DNA from 2 places in the Methylocaldum sp. GT1TLB genome. Region 2 is predicted to be linked to the other one. Evidence: riboswitches for the same ligand, from Rfam matches in the RefSeq annotation. Region 2 holds a riboswitch; the other holds the start of a gene.

Region 1 (7,446 bases), 1.4 Mb from region 2:
TTATTGGTACCGCCCACCGGATTGACCGCGCCGCTCATGCACGGATTGTTCAGGAACACCGCGTTGGCTTGCGCCTGCGTGCCAGAACCGTCGACGCGGCGGCAGATGGCCACCTTGTTGTCGGTCAGATTCATGCCGCCGGAATAATTGTCGAAAAAGTTGACGGACGCCGCGCCGATCTGAACCTTGAACCGGTTCCAGTTCTGCACCTTGCCGGCCAGCAGCGAAGCCACTTGCTCGGAGCTGAGGCTGGGCATGCAATCGGGATTGCTGTCATCCCCCAGCGCGCAACCGGCGGGGATCCGGCCCTGGTCCATCTGCGCGTCCTGCAGGGCGGTATAAAGAGACAGCGTTACCGGAATGCCGAACACCAGGCCCGCGGCCGGGGTCACGTCCAGCAAGCTCGAAACCTGGGCGGTCGTGACATCCGGCTGCTTCACGCCGTCCTCCCTGGGCGCGTTGACCCCGCGGAACAGATCCGGGTTGACGTCGCTTACGCCGAGATCCGACTCGTGCAGAATGGTGTCGCCCGCGCTGCTGACTCGGCAGCGGTAGAAGCTGTCGGGCGCGGTCTTGGTGCAGTTGCCGTTGTTGATCTCCATGTGCGTGATCGCCTGATCGAGAATCAGCGGCGTTACGCCCTGCGCCGAGCCGCCCTGAGAACGCTTGTGGAACAACACGTTCGGATTTACGGTGCCGAGGCCGGTCACCTTGGTGGAGTCGAGCCGGCAGAAATAAGCCGAGTGCTGCGCTCCCGGCTTGGACGCGTTGGCGTTGTCGCGGTAGATATCCAGAGATCCGGCCACGCAGAGTTCGGAAAAGAGCGCTTCCACGCCCTTGTCCTGTGCGGTGGCGCCGGATGCCCAGATTTCGATATCCACGGCCGCGCCGGGAGCGAGAGCGAAGGCTTCGCCGGCGCCGAGCAGCGCCGTTGCCGCCATGGCGACAGACAAACGATTGACTTTCATCGAATTTTCTCCGTTAAGGATATTTGGGAGATTACGCTTTCTGGCCGCGGCGGCTGACCAGGGTCAAGCCGGCCAGAGCGGAGCCAAGCAGATAGATCGCCGCGGGAACCGGTACCGGAGAGGAGCCGGCCGGGCCGAATTCCAGGGTGCCGTTGCTCGACAGCAGCCAGCGCCCGGCAATCTGATTGACGATGCCGTCGCTGTCGTCGCCGGTGTTATTGGTCACGTGGAAGAAAAGGGTTGCCAGGTCGACGCCGCCGGCGGTGGAGGCGAACACGCTGGGAGCGGCGCCCATCAGCGGACCCCAGTTGCCGTCGTCCCAGGACTGCGGCAGCCCGTTATCCACGACGCCCGACACGTTGTCGCCCAGCGCGGTGTTCAGTTTGCTGATATAGCCCTGAATGTTGGTAATCGTGGATAAAACATTACCGAAACCGCCGTTGAACGAAGACCCGGTAGCCAGAATACCCCATTGATCGATATTGGCACCGCCCTCGTCGAGGGTGTACACGGCGGCGATGTTGTACTGCAGGTCTGCCTTGCCGGCAAAGCCGGCATAATTGGCGTCAGCACCCAGATTGACGCTGAACGCCCAGTTCGAACCGGCGTTCAGCACGTCAGTGAGTGAAACGTCGAGATCGCGGAAGTAGGTGCGACCCAGGCCGCCGTTCGCGCTGGGATCGAAAATCGACACGAACAATTCGCCCACGTTCGGATACTGCCCATCGCTAATCGACGCTTCTGCGCCGGTGGCGCCCAAAGCCAATAGCACGCCGGCGGTAATCGCTTTCAGTTTGTTCATTTCCATGCCTTGTTTAAAATTGCGGTTGAAAATACCTTGCAGACGTCTTCTCAAGGTTTATCTGCAGGGCCGTTTTCGCCGGTCGCTTTTCGGCGACCGGCTTTTTTGTGCCGTTTTTCAGGCACCGAAAACAAAAAAGCCGGGCTGCCATCAACGTTGGTGTGGCAACCCGGCTATCTTGCAATCAAGACCCGTGGCTTTCCGGCCCCGCCTCGCGACGAGTGTGGCTTTGTCCTAGCAACCCTCCTGGACCGGGCTCCTGCTCCCCGGCCGCAACTGAACCGCACTGCGGTTTTCTTCCGTCCCTTTGAAGGCGAGACAGACTTTAATGTCGCTTTTTTACAACCAAGTTAAGTTTGTGTGACACCGATGAAATTTTTTGAAAAAACTCAACGCACGGCTCCCGCGCATCAACTAAGTCTTTGTTTTGGATTACATTTGCGTGCTGTGTTTTTTTTTCAAAACTTTAAGTCGCAGATGATTGCAAGCTGCCCCGGCTGTAGCTTTTTCGCTGAACGACTTTACGGATTCGCAACATGAAGGCGGGGGAATCGAGGAAGGGCACCGCCGGACCTGACTTCTTCCGAGCGCCTTGCCCGGTGTATCAGGTGGTAGGTCGGCAATCCTTTGCCGACAAATCCCGTCGGGAAGGGTCGCGATTAACGCGACCGTTTGCGATTGGAAGGGGCCGATTAAAGGCCCGTTTGCGATTGGAAGGGTGGCTCCGGCGCTCCCGGAGACACCGTTTGCGATTGGAAGGGATTCCCGACCTACTCCGCGGTTCGGTGCCAGCCGGCCTGCAACCGATTGATCCGGCATGCCTCCGTCGTTAGGCTGGTTCCCGAACTCCCGTTTGGGAACCGACGTTGAGAAGCTCCCGCTTCTCGATTCGAATGATGTTTCGAGAAGCTCGAGCTGCTCGGGTATAGCTCCCAGGCGGAAGCTTGGGAGCCAGCGAAAATCCATACCGGAATGGCGGTCCGCTGACCTGTATAGCAGCGACCGTTTGCCATCAAGCGCTGACGCTTAGCCGGGCCTGCATCCGGACGCCTTCGTCGGCAAAGGATTGCCGAGCTACGGCCGCTCGTTTCGGCCTACATTTAGAGCCTATCCCAGTAGGTTTCAAAAACCCTTCGACTCGGCTCTGGGCGAACGGCCTACTGAGATAGGCACTTAGAGGTACGGGGCGGCTTCCCAAGCCACGCCGCTACACTTCAGTGAAAAACGCTGAAGCACCGGGTTATGAGGTGGCGAAATTTCGCCGAGATGGGGCAAGATACGCTTCCTTCAAATCACCCCCCTTAGCTCTTGAAACGCTTATTGATATGGAGCGCCGCTTTTGCGGTCCTTGCCGTGGCGGGCGTCGAAATGGACCTGCTCCCCAATGCACGAACCTTGGAACTGGTCGGCCAGCGCTATGGCCTGGCGGCCGTCGAACGTCTGTCGGCGTGGCGCGACCTGGTTCTGCATCTGGGCAGTGCCGGCGAACAAGAGAAGCTGGCGCGAGTCAACGATTTCTTCAACCGCCTGCCCAATATCTCCGACCCTGACCAATGGGCGCGCCGCGACTACTGGGCGACTCCGGTGGAACTCCTGGCCGCCAACGGCGGCGACTGCGAGGATTTCGCCCTGGCCAAATATTTCACCCTTCGAGCGGCAGGAGTGGCTCCCGACCGATTGCGGGTCACTTATGTCCGGGTCTGGCGGCCACAGCTGAGCCGCATGGAGCCGCACATGGTCCTGGCCTACTATCCCGCCCCGGCATCCGAACCGCTGATTTTGGACAATCTGATCGGCGATATCCGGCCGGCCGCCGCGCGGACCGATCTAGCGCCGACCATGAGCTTCAATGCGGAGGGGTTGTGGTCGGCCAAGCAGCGCGGGCAGCATGGCAAACTGGGTGAAGCGTCCGACATACGCCACTGGAACGATCTGTTGGCGCGCATGCACCACGAAAAGACGGGAGCGATTCGATGACGACGATGAGCCTGAAAACCCTGCTGGTCCTGCTGCTCGGTCTGCTGTTTCTGCTGCTGGGGCTGGCTCTTTTCGCCACCGGCCTGGTGAATACCCACGGCTTTCTGCAACGCCAGTTGCACGCTCATGCGCAAGAAACGGCAACCACTCTGGCGCTGGAACTATCGCCCGCGCTGGCGAGCAACGACACCGCGGCGGTGGCCAATGCGGTGGACGCTCTCTACGATAGCGGCTACTACCGGCGTATCGCCGTGATCCGCCCCAACGGCGAATCCGTCGTGGAGCGGGAACTCCCCTTGAAAGTGGACGGCGCTCCCGAGTGGTTCATCAGCCGCGTGCCGTTCGACGCTCCCGCGGGTCGGGCCGAATCGATGGCCGGCTGGAAACTTTCAGCCGTGGTCGACGTGGCCAGCCATCCCGGTTTCGGATATAGCCAACTTTGGCAGATGACCTGGTCCATCCTGGGCTGGACTCTGGGTTTCTGGCTGATCTCCGCGCTGCTGTCGGTATGGCTGCTGCAAAAGGCATTACGTCCGCTGGACCGGCTGGAAAATCTGGCGCTTCGCATCGGCGAAGGCAAGTTCGAGCCTTTGGCGGAGCTGCCCCGTATTCGCGAACTGCATCATATCGGCTCGGCGTTCAACCGTATGTCGGAAGCGGTGCGGCGCATGCTGAACGCGAAGATGGAAACCATCGAGAAACTACAGCGGGATCTCCACCACGACCGGCAAACCGGTCTTTTCAATCGCGCGTATTTTCTCGCATCGCTGGACGCGGCCCTGGCAATATCCGGAACGCAGCACGCCATTGCCATCCTTCAGCTCACCGGACTGGCGGAATGCAATCGCCGATTCGGACGCGATACGGGAGATCTTGTCGTCAAATTTCTCGCCGATGTTGTGGAAGCTGTCGCCGAAAAGACGCACGGCTCGGCGGCGCGAATCGACGGCGCGCAGTTTGCCGTGCTGTTGGAGCACGCCGATGCCGATTGCCTGAACGATCTGACCCATCACCTCGCCCAATCGACGGTCATGGCTTTGCTCGAGACCGGAATCGCTTCGTCCTGCACCGTCCATATCGGGGCGGCCCTCTCTTCCGGCGATAGCAGCACGGCACTGCTCGCCCGGGCGGACGCTGCGCTGCGCGACGCGCAGATGGGGTCCAGCGGGAGCTTTCGGATTGCGGAGGCAGATCCGACGCCGGGCGGGAGCGGCCGGCTCGCATTGCTGCGGCAGGCTTTGGGCAACGGTCAAGTGGAACTGGAGCGGCAGCCGCTCATGTGCCGGAACGCTTCGGCACCCGAGCATTACGAGGTGTTCGCGCGCATCGTGACGGAAAACGGATTACGGCTTTCCGCAGGCGCCTTGGCGCACATTGCCGAGGAAACCGATCTGGCTCCGATGCTGGACAAACTTGTCGTCGCGCGCCTTCAGGAAGCGATGGCGGAAAAACCCGAAGCGGCGTGGTCCGTCAATTTGTCGGTGGCCACCATCATGCAGCCGGGATTCGCTCAATCTTTTAGACATAAAGTGCCCGCTCGATCAAATCTGGCCATAGAAGTCCCCTTGAATCGGCTGATTTTAGCCCCGCAAGCGGCCGAGTCCGTTAGCGAGCTCAGGAGAGACGGTTTTCGGTTCGTGCTGGATCGCTTCATGCCCTATCCCGGCGCACTGGCCTGGTTAAACGAATTGATGCCGGATTGGGTAAAGGTGGAAGGGGCTCTCTGCCGCCGGATATTCGATGACGCCGGCAATCAGGCCCTGCTCAAGGCGCTATGCCAATACGCACGAGAGTTGGGTATCCGCGTTGCCGCCACCGGCGTGGAACGGGAGGACGAGGCCGATCTGCTTTTTGGCCTCGGGTTCGACGCGGTGCAAGGCCGTGTGTTCGAGAAGGCGAGCTAGAACGTTTTCATACCTACTGTACGGGCACTGGCGAGTAGGTCGGGAATCCCTTCCCAATCGCAAACGGTCGCTTTAGTCGCGACCCTTCCAATCGCAAACGGCGTCTTCGGGAGCGCCGAAGCCCCCCTTCCCGACGCCGCCGTTGGGCCAACGGGTTCGTCGGCAAAGGATTGCCGACCTACGAAAGATTGAATCGATCTACCCTAGCCGAAGGCGCCAACGACGTCCGCCAAGCCTGTTTTGCCGTACGAGCGAGATGAAAACGCCCTAAGTACATTCAGGGAAGTCTTGCGGCATAGGCAACCTGCAGGACAACCCCGCCAGTCAAGCCAATCTGTCGAGATCCCGCAAATATTTGCGGAATGTACTTAGAACATTCTCCACCGTGGCTTAGCGGTGTGAATTGGGAAAGCCGCTCCGCACTCCAAAATGGCGGCCGGACTAAGTCAGTAGGTCGGGAATCCCTTCCCGACTTACTGGAGACGCTACACCAAACCGGAAAATTCGCCTGCCGGAGGGGATGTCTCTTCCCGGCGACGAACGGATCGCTTCAGACGCCTTGTAAATCCATTCAACATTCAACATTCAAGCGAACATTATCGTAGGGTGGGTTAGCGAAGCGTAACCCACCGATCCGAGGCCGTTCGGCGGGTTACGGCCTCGCGGCCTAACCCGCCCTACAAAACAATTCCTGATTGAAAGCGATTTGGAAAAATACCTGAAACGGTGCGCCTGGGGTATTTTCCTGGCGTCAGCGAATTTTACGCCCACCGTAGATTTTCATCCTATCCCATTGATTCAGCGAAACACGAGTCCTTGGCTCAGAGTTTGCAGCTGAATCCTTAGAAATCCGAATCCGACGGGAGACTTTTCACCTAAACGCGGATCGACGTCGGACTGCTATTCAGCAAGCAGCTCACGCCGCCCGTTACGAAAACACCGTATACGCCCTCTCGCATGTTCTGGTTCGCCATCGGTCCCGGAGCCGTCCGCCGGGGCCAAGAGCGACCACATTCCGAACCACCAATAGGCCGCCATCGAAATTTCTCAAAATGTCACAGACCCTTAACAAAATCTTCACAGAACTTCGATTTAATAAACAAAAACTGAAAGATTTTTTTGTCGTTGACCTTCTCGGCATGAAAGCGCCGGAAATCATCGAGCGACGCCCTGGAACCCAAAGGCATAGAAACCGTGCTGTCGGTTGAGGGTGTACGACTGAAGCGACCTGCACTGGGTGTGTGCTGGTTCCCAAACTCCCGTTTGGGAACCGACGTTGAGAAGCGGGAGCTTCTCGGGCGGGGCGCCCAAGCCGAAGCTTGGGCGCCAGCGGAGAGGCCGTTTGGGATAGGAACGGTATATCGAGGCTTGTCAGAGCATTTTGGGGGGTATCAAAGGTCGTTCGGAAACAGCCTTATCTTGGTTATCTCGCCGAATCGATAAACCAGGCAGGGATAGGTGGAATTGGAGTGTGGAAATCCGGGCATCGTCGCCCGTCATACCTCTACGCGCCTTTCGCAGACGTATAGGGTCGCCGCTTTTGTAGGACGAGAGATACGAGGGAATGTTTGGAATTCGGGTTTTTCGTTGCGTTTTAAACTGACTGTAAGGAGTCACTGCTCATGAAGACATTTATCGGTGCAATCACAGGCATTTTTATCTTTTTCAGCGGGGCTGCCGCGCAGGCCGCCCTGCTGGAAGGCCAATCGGTTTATTTCCAGTTTGCGGACGAGGACCTGGATTACTTCGGGACACCGTCCATCGACGGCGATACCCTGAGCTTCGCCTTTTCCGA
Region 2 (7,446 bases):
ATCAGGTCGATATCCAGGCGATCGATATCCCCGTCGCCGTCCAGATCGCCGGCCAGCGGGGTCGTTTCGCACGAATCGGGAATATGATCGGCATCGGCGTCACCGGCCCGGCCTTGTTCGATATCCAGAACGTCCGACACGCCGTTTTCGTTGCAGTCCGGAAACACGTTCAGATAGTACACGTCCTGCTCGCCGTTGAAGGTTGCGGTATAGGCAACGCTTGCGCCGTCCCTCCTGGAAACCAGGGTCGAATAGTCCCCCATCTTTTGGGAAGCGTGCGGATAGCCGATCGTGGTATCGAAAGGCTGGCTGACCGGAACGTTTTTGCTCCACGTTGCGCCGCCGTCCCATGAATACGCGTAATACAACCGCGAGACGTTATAGCTGCCGCTATCGCGCGTGTCGTACCAAACGGCATCGATGCGCGAGTTCGGAGCTACCCCCATCATGCCGAACCATTGCCACGAATCTTTATTGGGTTCGTCGTCGTTGACCCTGATCGGCGCCGACCAGGTCTCGCCGCCGTCGCTGCTTCGGACGAATTTGATGTCCAGATTGTCTTCGCCGGGCGGATCCACCGTCGCCAGCACATAGACCTTGCCGCGCAACGGCCCGTTGGATCGGTCGACGTCGACTTGAACGTCGCCTATGGGACCGTACCGATTCGGATTGTTTCGAAAATTGAATAAAGGCGCGGGACCGCCGATATCCAGGATCTGCGTCGTAAAGGTGGGTGTCGAATCCGGATCTCGCGCGTCCAAGGACTTCGAGAAAATGTGCTGGTAGTGGTTTCGATTCTGGGTCTCTTCGTCCCATTCACTGGGTTCGAGCCGTCCGGCGATATACAACTCGCCTTCCGGCCCCACCGCCATGGTGCCGAAACTCGGGTTACCGGGAATCCCCACCGGTAGTTCGAAGCTCGCTCCGCCGTCGATGGAACGGGTGAAACAGTAGTCATCGCCGGTTTCGCGCCAGTTGACGTAGACATGGCCATCGCCGATTCCGCCGCTACGGTCTACCGCGAGCTGGCCTTTGTCGCCGCCTCGTCCGTGGGCGAATACCGGTTCTTGCCAACTGCGCCCGCCGTCGATCGACTTGATGACTTGAATGTCTTCGATATAGATGCCTTGCTCGTCGAAACGCAGACTCTGAAAGTAAAAGTTCCCCTGAGCATCCACATCGATGACCGGATTGCTTCGGCCTTGTCCCGGCGTCAACGATCCCGGAAAGGTCCAGCTGGAACCGCCATCCTGGCTATGCGCCCAGCCGCCTTGGCGAAAGGAGGACTGCACGGAGTCGAACTGACGCCAGGCGATGACGATGTTGCCGGGGTCCAGCGGATTGATGGCCATGGTGGGCTCGTTGGCCGCATCGCCGGTAATGTTTTGACCGGCCGCGTCGACGTTGACCTGGATGCTGATGTAAGGACCAAAAGCGGAATGCGTCGCTGCGGCGTCGGCGCATGCGAACGCCAGTATCCATCCGGACCACACCGCGGCATGCCGTCCCGGATGTGGATTGCGTAAACCGGACCGTATCATGCGCGGTAACTCCGGGATCTGCCGAACAGGCCGAATCCGGCGAGACCCGATACGAACAGCCACACCGCGGCCGGAACCGGTACCACGGTGGTTTGAAAACTGAAATCGCCGACGATCGCGCCCACGGTGCCGCCAAAATGCTCCCATCCCGGCCCGACCCCGAGTTCGCCCGACAGGGTGAACGAATTCGGGTCGAGCCCCATCGCCACGTTGAACAAGTTGAAGGATTCCGATCGGAAAGAATAATGGTTATAGAGCGTCCAGCCCGATTGGCCGGTATCGGCATCGATGTTGGCCGCATCGAATTCCAACGTGTAGTCTCCGGAGACGATGCGGTTGCTCGGCGATCCGGTATCGATCCGGAAACGGCTGACGCCGCCAAGACCGATCGCGCCGGTGACGCTGCCCGCGAAATCGCCCGGATCGAACGTCAACGTGGTCGGCTTGGTTCTCCGGCCGACCGGGACGTCGACGGTAGCGCCGTTGACGGCGAATTCGAGACCCGTGGCCGGGATTTCGCCGACGCCCGGCACAATATGATCTTCCAAAATTTGCGCGTTGTTGCGCACCGCCGCGGCTTGTGCATCGAAAAATTCCTCCAGATATATGGAAGGCGCATCGGTCGCGTCCAAGGAGACGGCGGCGGCCAGCGCATCCCGGTCCAGGTTCATGATCAATGCGCCGCCGGAAACGGTGGCGGCGGTCGCCGTTGCCGGAAGGAATGCCAACCATGCGGCTAGAAATGTCAAACAGGGTGCAAGAGTTTTGCCGAATCGCGAGAGTCGGTGGCGTGTAGTCATGAGGATAAGTCCGTAACAGGTCGAAGGTGGGAGCGTTTATCCGGCCGATTGGCCGGATAAACGCGATAAACGGCCCCCGGGCGGCTCGGCAGCCCGGGTCGACGGCCTCTATTCGGCGATCAAGCGGATAAAGCCGCCTGGACCGACTTTCGGCGGGCGCCGGCCAGCAGGCTTAACAAGCCGCTGCCGAACAGCCAGACCGCTGCCGGCACCGGAACCACGGCAGGCGAAACCAGAGTGAAGGTAGCGGCTTTACCGGCGGAGTTCGAGCCGTCGCCGCCGAACAGGAAAGCGGTCATATTGGGTGACCACCAGAGTTCCCCGGTCATGAGCAATTCATCGCCATTGGTGGTAACGCTGATGTTGCGGGCATCGTAAGTGGACGTTCTGAAGCTCGTGTTGTTCCACAAGGTCCAGCCGCTGTTGACGCCGTCATTTCGATTCGCGTTGTATTCGAAGGTGTAATCTCCGGACGTCAATGTACCCGTGAAACTGCCACGGGTCATCACGACACCGTTCAACCCGATCTGGCCGTTGGCGATAAAGGCGGACGAGTCGACCAAAGCATCCTGACTGGCGTCCCAGGTCAACGTGGTGGGCTTGTTGGCGCGGCCGCCGGCGCCCGTTGGAATTCCGGTGCCGGTCAGATCGGCGGGATTGACGACGTATTCGAGCGTTGACGGCGCGGGGTAGGTGTTGGTGGGCACCGTTATGATATCCGCAATGGTCGAGTAAGTATCGGCCACCGCCTTGGGAAAGAAGTTCGCGACATAATATTCGGTTAACCCGCCAGGACCGATGGTTAGTCCTTCCAACAGGTTGTTCGGGTTGTCATAGGTAACGCTGAAAGTTCCCCCGTGCAACACACCGGCATCGGCCGAATTGGCCATGATCAGGGCAGCCGCTGCGAGAATGGTCTGTCGGATCTGCATTTTCTTGACCCCAAATTTTTGCATGGATTTTTTCCTGTGATTTGAAACATCGAGAGGTTGTGCGGCAGGCTCGAGAAATCCATAGCCCTTGAATAACTCTCACAGGAGAGGCGGCCCGGCCGTCTTGAATACCAAGACCCGCGGCTTTCCGAGTCCGCCTCGCGGCGGAGGTGGCGAAGGCGTCTCGTCCCTGAGACCGATATCATCCTGGGCCAACGGACAGGCATGCGCCCAACCGCCAGTCGTCGCTGATAAGAACCGCCGAAATGACAATGACAATAAGGCTCGAAAACTGGCGTTCTTATCGGGCAAGTCAAGCTGCTAAAGCAGATACCGTGCCAGTGAGCAGGGGTATTCCGAGACTAACAAGCTGTAATTTGAAAATACCGGGGAACGGTGGAAGCAAAGCGTAATTTACCTGGGAACACATGCCAATTTACAGGCATGTCACGGGAAAGAGGCAGCGAGTATCAGTGCATTAACAAATGTATCGTTAATGCGTAGGTATCCCGGCGCCCATGGCGGATATCAATGCGCGACAAACCGCATTATGTGGGGAGCAGGTTAAATGCCACAATTCAATGCGCATGACATCATCATAATCTGTTGTCTTATTTGACATTAATCGTCTGTCCTGTGAAATCCCGCAAGGCTTAAGGCATACAACGTAATTATTCGATGGCAATCGACAAATACACCAGGGATATTCGGGACAAACTGCGAGATTCATGCTTTTGCGGGAATATTTCCCGATATTTGTAATCCATGGACTACGTTCAGCGGACCATGGATTATTGGACTTCGTCTGGGCCGCCAAATCAGCATCATTTGCCGGCCGCACAAACGGTCGCTGCGTGCTTGAAGATACCTTGGTTTCTTCGGTTCTCGTGCCTATCCTTCAGGAAGCAGTCCTTCATCCGATCTCTTGTAGGCGATGTATGCCAAGCGTCGTTGAGCCAGAGGATGGCGGCCGTAATGGGGTGAGACGGTCACCTCGAAACCGGCGCCGGCGAGAAGACGTTCGATTTGGGCGCCGCCCAAAACGCCGATCCGGTGCCGCTCCTCGGAACGGCGGTAGCCGTGGCCGCCTTTCCTGAACACGGTAATGTCCCGAATCAACAGGTTTTCCTGCGGCTGTTCGGATATCTCCACCAACACCGCCCAATCCGGCCCTTTGCGCCAGGAGCGATAGTGCATGGGTTCGCCGTCCGAGCGGACAAGGATGTCGAATGCGAAAACGCCGCCTTTCGGCAGACAGGAAGCGATGTTCCGGAACAAGCGGTCAAGGCGCGCTTCCGACGGCGCTCCGTCGGCACAATAGTTCAGGGCTTCGCCCAGGGCCGTGACCGCGGCGCAAGGGCGGAAGTCCACATCGTACAGCGATGCGGTTTGAAACTGTGCTTCGGGCGCTGTACGCCGGGCCAGTTCGATCATCGGCGCGGAAACATCGACGCCCAAAACCGAATATCCGTGCTCCAGCAGTTTCCTCGCCCAGGTTCCGCTTCCGCAACCCAGATCGATTATCAGGCCGGAATCGAGACCCGCGGCGCGGAACAGCGCCAGCAACTCATCGCCGGCGCCATCCACCAGATCGGGGAAGCCGACGTGATGAACATAGGCGAGATCTTCCTCATAGAACGGCATCATCGTTTCGAAGCATTTTTTCGACTGGAATTCCGCCAACCCATGGGGCGGTCAAAGCCGGTCCATCCCGATGGGTTCGCCGTTATCGGCACGGGTTTTGGTCAATCGCCGTTCCGCGTCTGCTGCGGCGCTGTCCTTGCCCTGCTTTCGATACACCTCGGTCAGCGCCCAGAGCGCCCAGGCGTCATTCGGCGCTTCTCGGAGCGAAATATCGAGCTCCCGCTCCGCCCCCGCCAGATCGCCCTGGAGAAACCGCAGCGCGCCTACCGAACGGCGTATCGGGTAGTACCAGTAGGGCGGTTCCATATAGGGCAGCTTTTCCTGAAGCGCCGCCGCTCTTTCGAAGGCGGCGGCGGCGTTTCCGAGATCGCCTTCGGCCTGGGCGATGCGCGCCGAAAGCACGTCCTGGGCAATCCGAACAATGTCCGCCGCCGGGACGCCGGCTTCCGTCAATCCGGAAAAATCCGCCGTTTTGGCGATCCCGGTCAAGGCGTCGAGTTCGAGTCGTGCGTCCTGCGGCGCTCCCTTGGCCGCCGCCGCAACGCCACGGGTATAGCGCCACATGGCTTGTACGTACGGGAACTCCGAGCCCGGATCGGCCATTTTCAGGACCGTTTCGGGCGGACTGAACTGGGCGTGGGCGAAGTATGGCGCGGCCTTGACCGGTTGTACCCACGGCACCGCACGGACCGTCTCGTCGGACAGCACGCCGGCGAGTTTCTCCGCCGCCGCGAGAGCGGTTTTGCCGTCGCCCGCCATCTGCGCCGAAACCATCAGGAAATGAACGTTGTGCGGATAATAGCCTTGCGCGTAGATGCCCTTTGCGCCGGTCTCCTTCAAATATGCCTCGTCGACTTCGATGGCGGCGCGATTGGCTTCGAGAGCGTCCCGATAGCGGCCCAGCCGGTAGTAAAGGTGTCCCGGCATGTGGACCAGATGTCCCGCGCCCGGCATCAGACCGGCGAGGCGTTTCGCATAAGGTTCCGCCCGTTCGGGCCGGTCGGAAGCCTCCATCATATGGATGTAATAATGAATCGCGCCGGGATGGTCGGGGTTGTTCGCCAGCACCCGCTCCAGGACCTCTACGATTTCCGCCGTGCGCCCCTTGGGTTTGCGGCCTTGGTCAGCCCAGTAGTCCCAGGGCGCGAGATCCATCAGGCTTTCCGCGTACAACACGGCGATCTCGTCATCCTCGGGGAAACGCTGGGCGAGTTTGCCCATCGCCGTGGCGTAGGCTTGGTCCAGGCGCTTCCGGTCGGTCTTCGGATTCTTGTCGTAGCGTTTCGCGAGCGCCTCGATCAAGGCTTGCTCCTTGGGGCTCGCGTGCTTGGCAAGGGCTTTCGCCCGCTCGATCGCGGCCCAGGCCGGGCCGACCGCGGAAGGCTCCATCGGCGCATTGATATTCGGTCCCAACACCAAGGCTTCGCCCCAGAAACACATGGCGCACTGGGGATCGAGTTTCTGCGCCATGCGGAAGGCCCGTTGCGCCTCCAGATGGTTGAAGGCATAGGCCAATCTCAAACCCTGATCGAAATATTGCTGGGCGCGGGTGTTGCTCGTGGTGATCTTGTAGCTCAGCGTGCCGAGGTTGTCCCACAGGGGCGGTTCGCTATCGACGTAGACAGCCTGGGCGGCAGCCGTGTCCTTGGGATAATGCCCCGCTTCGGTGTGAACATGGCCCGTCGTTTCGGCGGCAAGTGCCGGTTGCGTGCCGATCAGCAGCGAGGCCAGCAGGCCGATGCCGATGGTATCGGAAAATTTCATGATCCCCTCCTCGTTAAGCTTAGGCTTGAATGCGTTCCGTCGAACGGGAAACGCGATTATCGTAAAAACGACCGTTCATTGCTTAGGCGTAAAAACCAAACTCTCGGGTTCCGGTTTGGTGATTTCCGCTCACTTTTGTTTGCCGTTATACCGAAGCGGTCACATTGTGGCAGTGAAATTGTAACAACGGCTTGCGCGAAAAGGCCTCGCTGAGCCAGAATAACCTTTCGACACGCTCTGAATATTTACTCGTACCCGATCCGATCCATGAATCTCCGTCACTTCGCCATTCGTCGCATCGTCGCCCTCGTGGTGGTCGTCGTCGTGCAAGTGGTGATGCGCGCGCCGTCGTGGGTTGGAGATGAGTAAGTAAACGACCTGATTCAACAACCCCCGCCGGCGCAAGCCGACGGGGGTTTCTTTTTTGGGGCCTCCGCCGGACTCCGGCTCTACCAAGGAGAACCCCATGACGATACTATCCGGCGCCCAACTCACCGTTCGCCTCCTCGAGCGGCAGGGCGTGCGCGTCGTTGCCGGCATTCCGGGCGGCGCGAATCTGCCGATCTACGATGCCTTGTCGAAATCCGCGCAAATCCGCCACGTCCTCGCCCGGCACGAACAGGGCGCGGGCTTCATTGCCCAAGGCATGGCGAGGGTCACCGGCGTTCCCGCGGTGTGCATGGCCTCGTCCGGACCCGGAGCGACCAATCTGCTGACCGCTATCGCCGATGCCAAGCTCGACTCGATCCCGCTGGTGGCGATCAC

What was found. A riboswitch is a leader RNA that binds a small molecule or an ion and turns the genes downstream of it on or off. The one in region 2 is predicted to bind cyclic di-GMP.
Region 1: linked by a shared signal. The riboswitch ahead of ACR2R1_RS18615 (VPLPA-CTERM sorting domain-containing protein) and the one ahead of ACR2R1_RS12325 (hypothetical protein) in region 2 are both predicted to bind cyclic di-GMP.

The regions. Positions count from the first base shown of each region.
Region 1 covers NZ_CP194898.1:4,205,157-4,212,602, reverse strand. Annotated here, with positions in the region: gene ACR2R1_RS18620 (hypothetical protein) at 1-968, opposite strand, end outside; gene ACR2R1_RS18615 (VPLPA-CTERM sorting domain-containing protein) at 1,000-1,770, opposite strand; cyclic di-GMP riboswitch class I at 1,931-2,008, opposite strand; gene ACR2R1_RS18610 (transglutaminase-like cysteine peptidase) at 3,139-3,747, shown strand; gene ACR2R1_RS18605 (bifunctional diguanylate cyclase/phosphodiesterase) at 3,744-5,651, shown strand; gene ACR2R1_RS18600 (VPLPA-CTERM sorting domain-containing protein) at 7,274-7,446, shown strand, end outside.
Region 2 covers NZ_CP194898.1:2,834,234-2,841,679, reverse strand. Annotated here, with positions in the region: gene ACR2R1_RS12335 (hypothetical protein) at 1-1,541, opposite strand, end outside; gene ACR2R1_RS12330 (VPLPA-CTERM sorting domain-containing protein) at 1,538-2,341, opposite strand; gene ACR2R1_RS12325 (hypothetical protein) at 2,461-3,297, opposite strand; cyclic di-GMP riboswitch class I at 3,380-3,458, opposite strand; gene ACR2R1_RS12320 (class I SAM-dependent methyltransferase) at 4,165-4,920, opposite strand; gene ACR2R1_RS12315 (hypothetical protein) at 4,969-6,681, opposite strand; gene ilvB (acetolactate synthase large subunit) at 7,148-7,446, shown strand, end outside.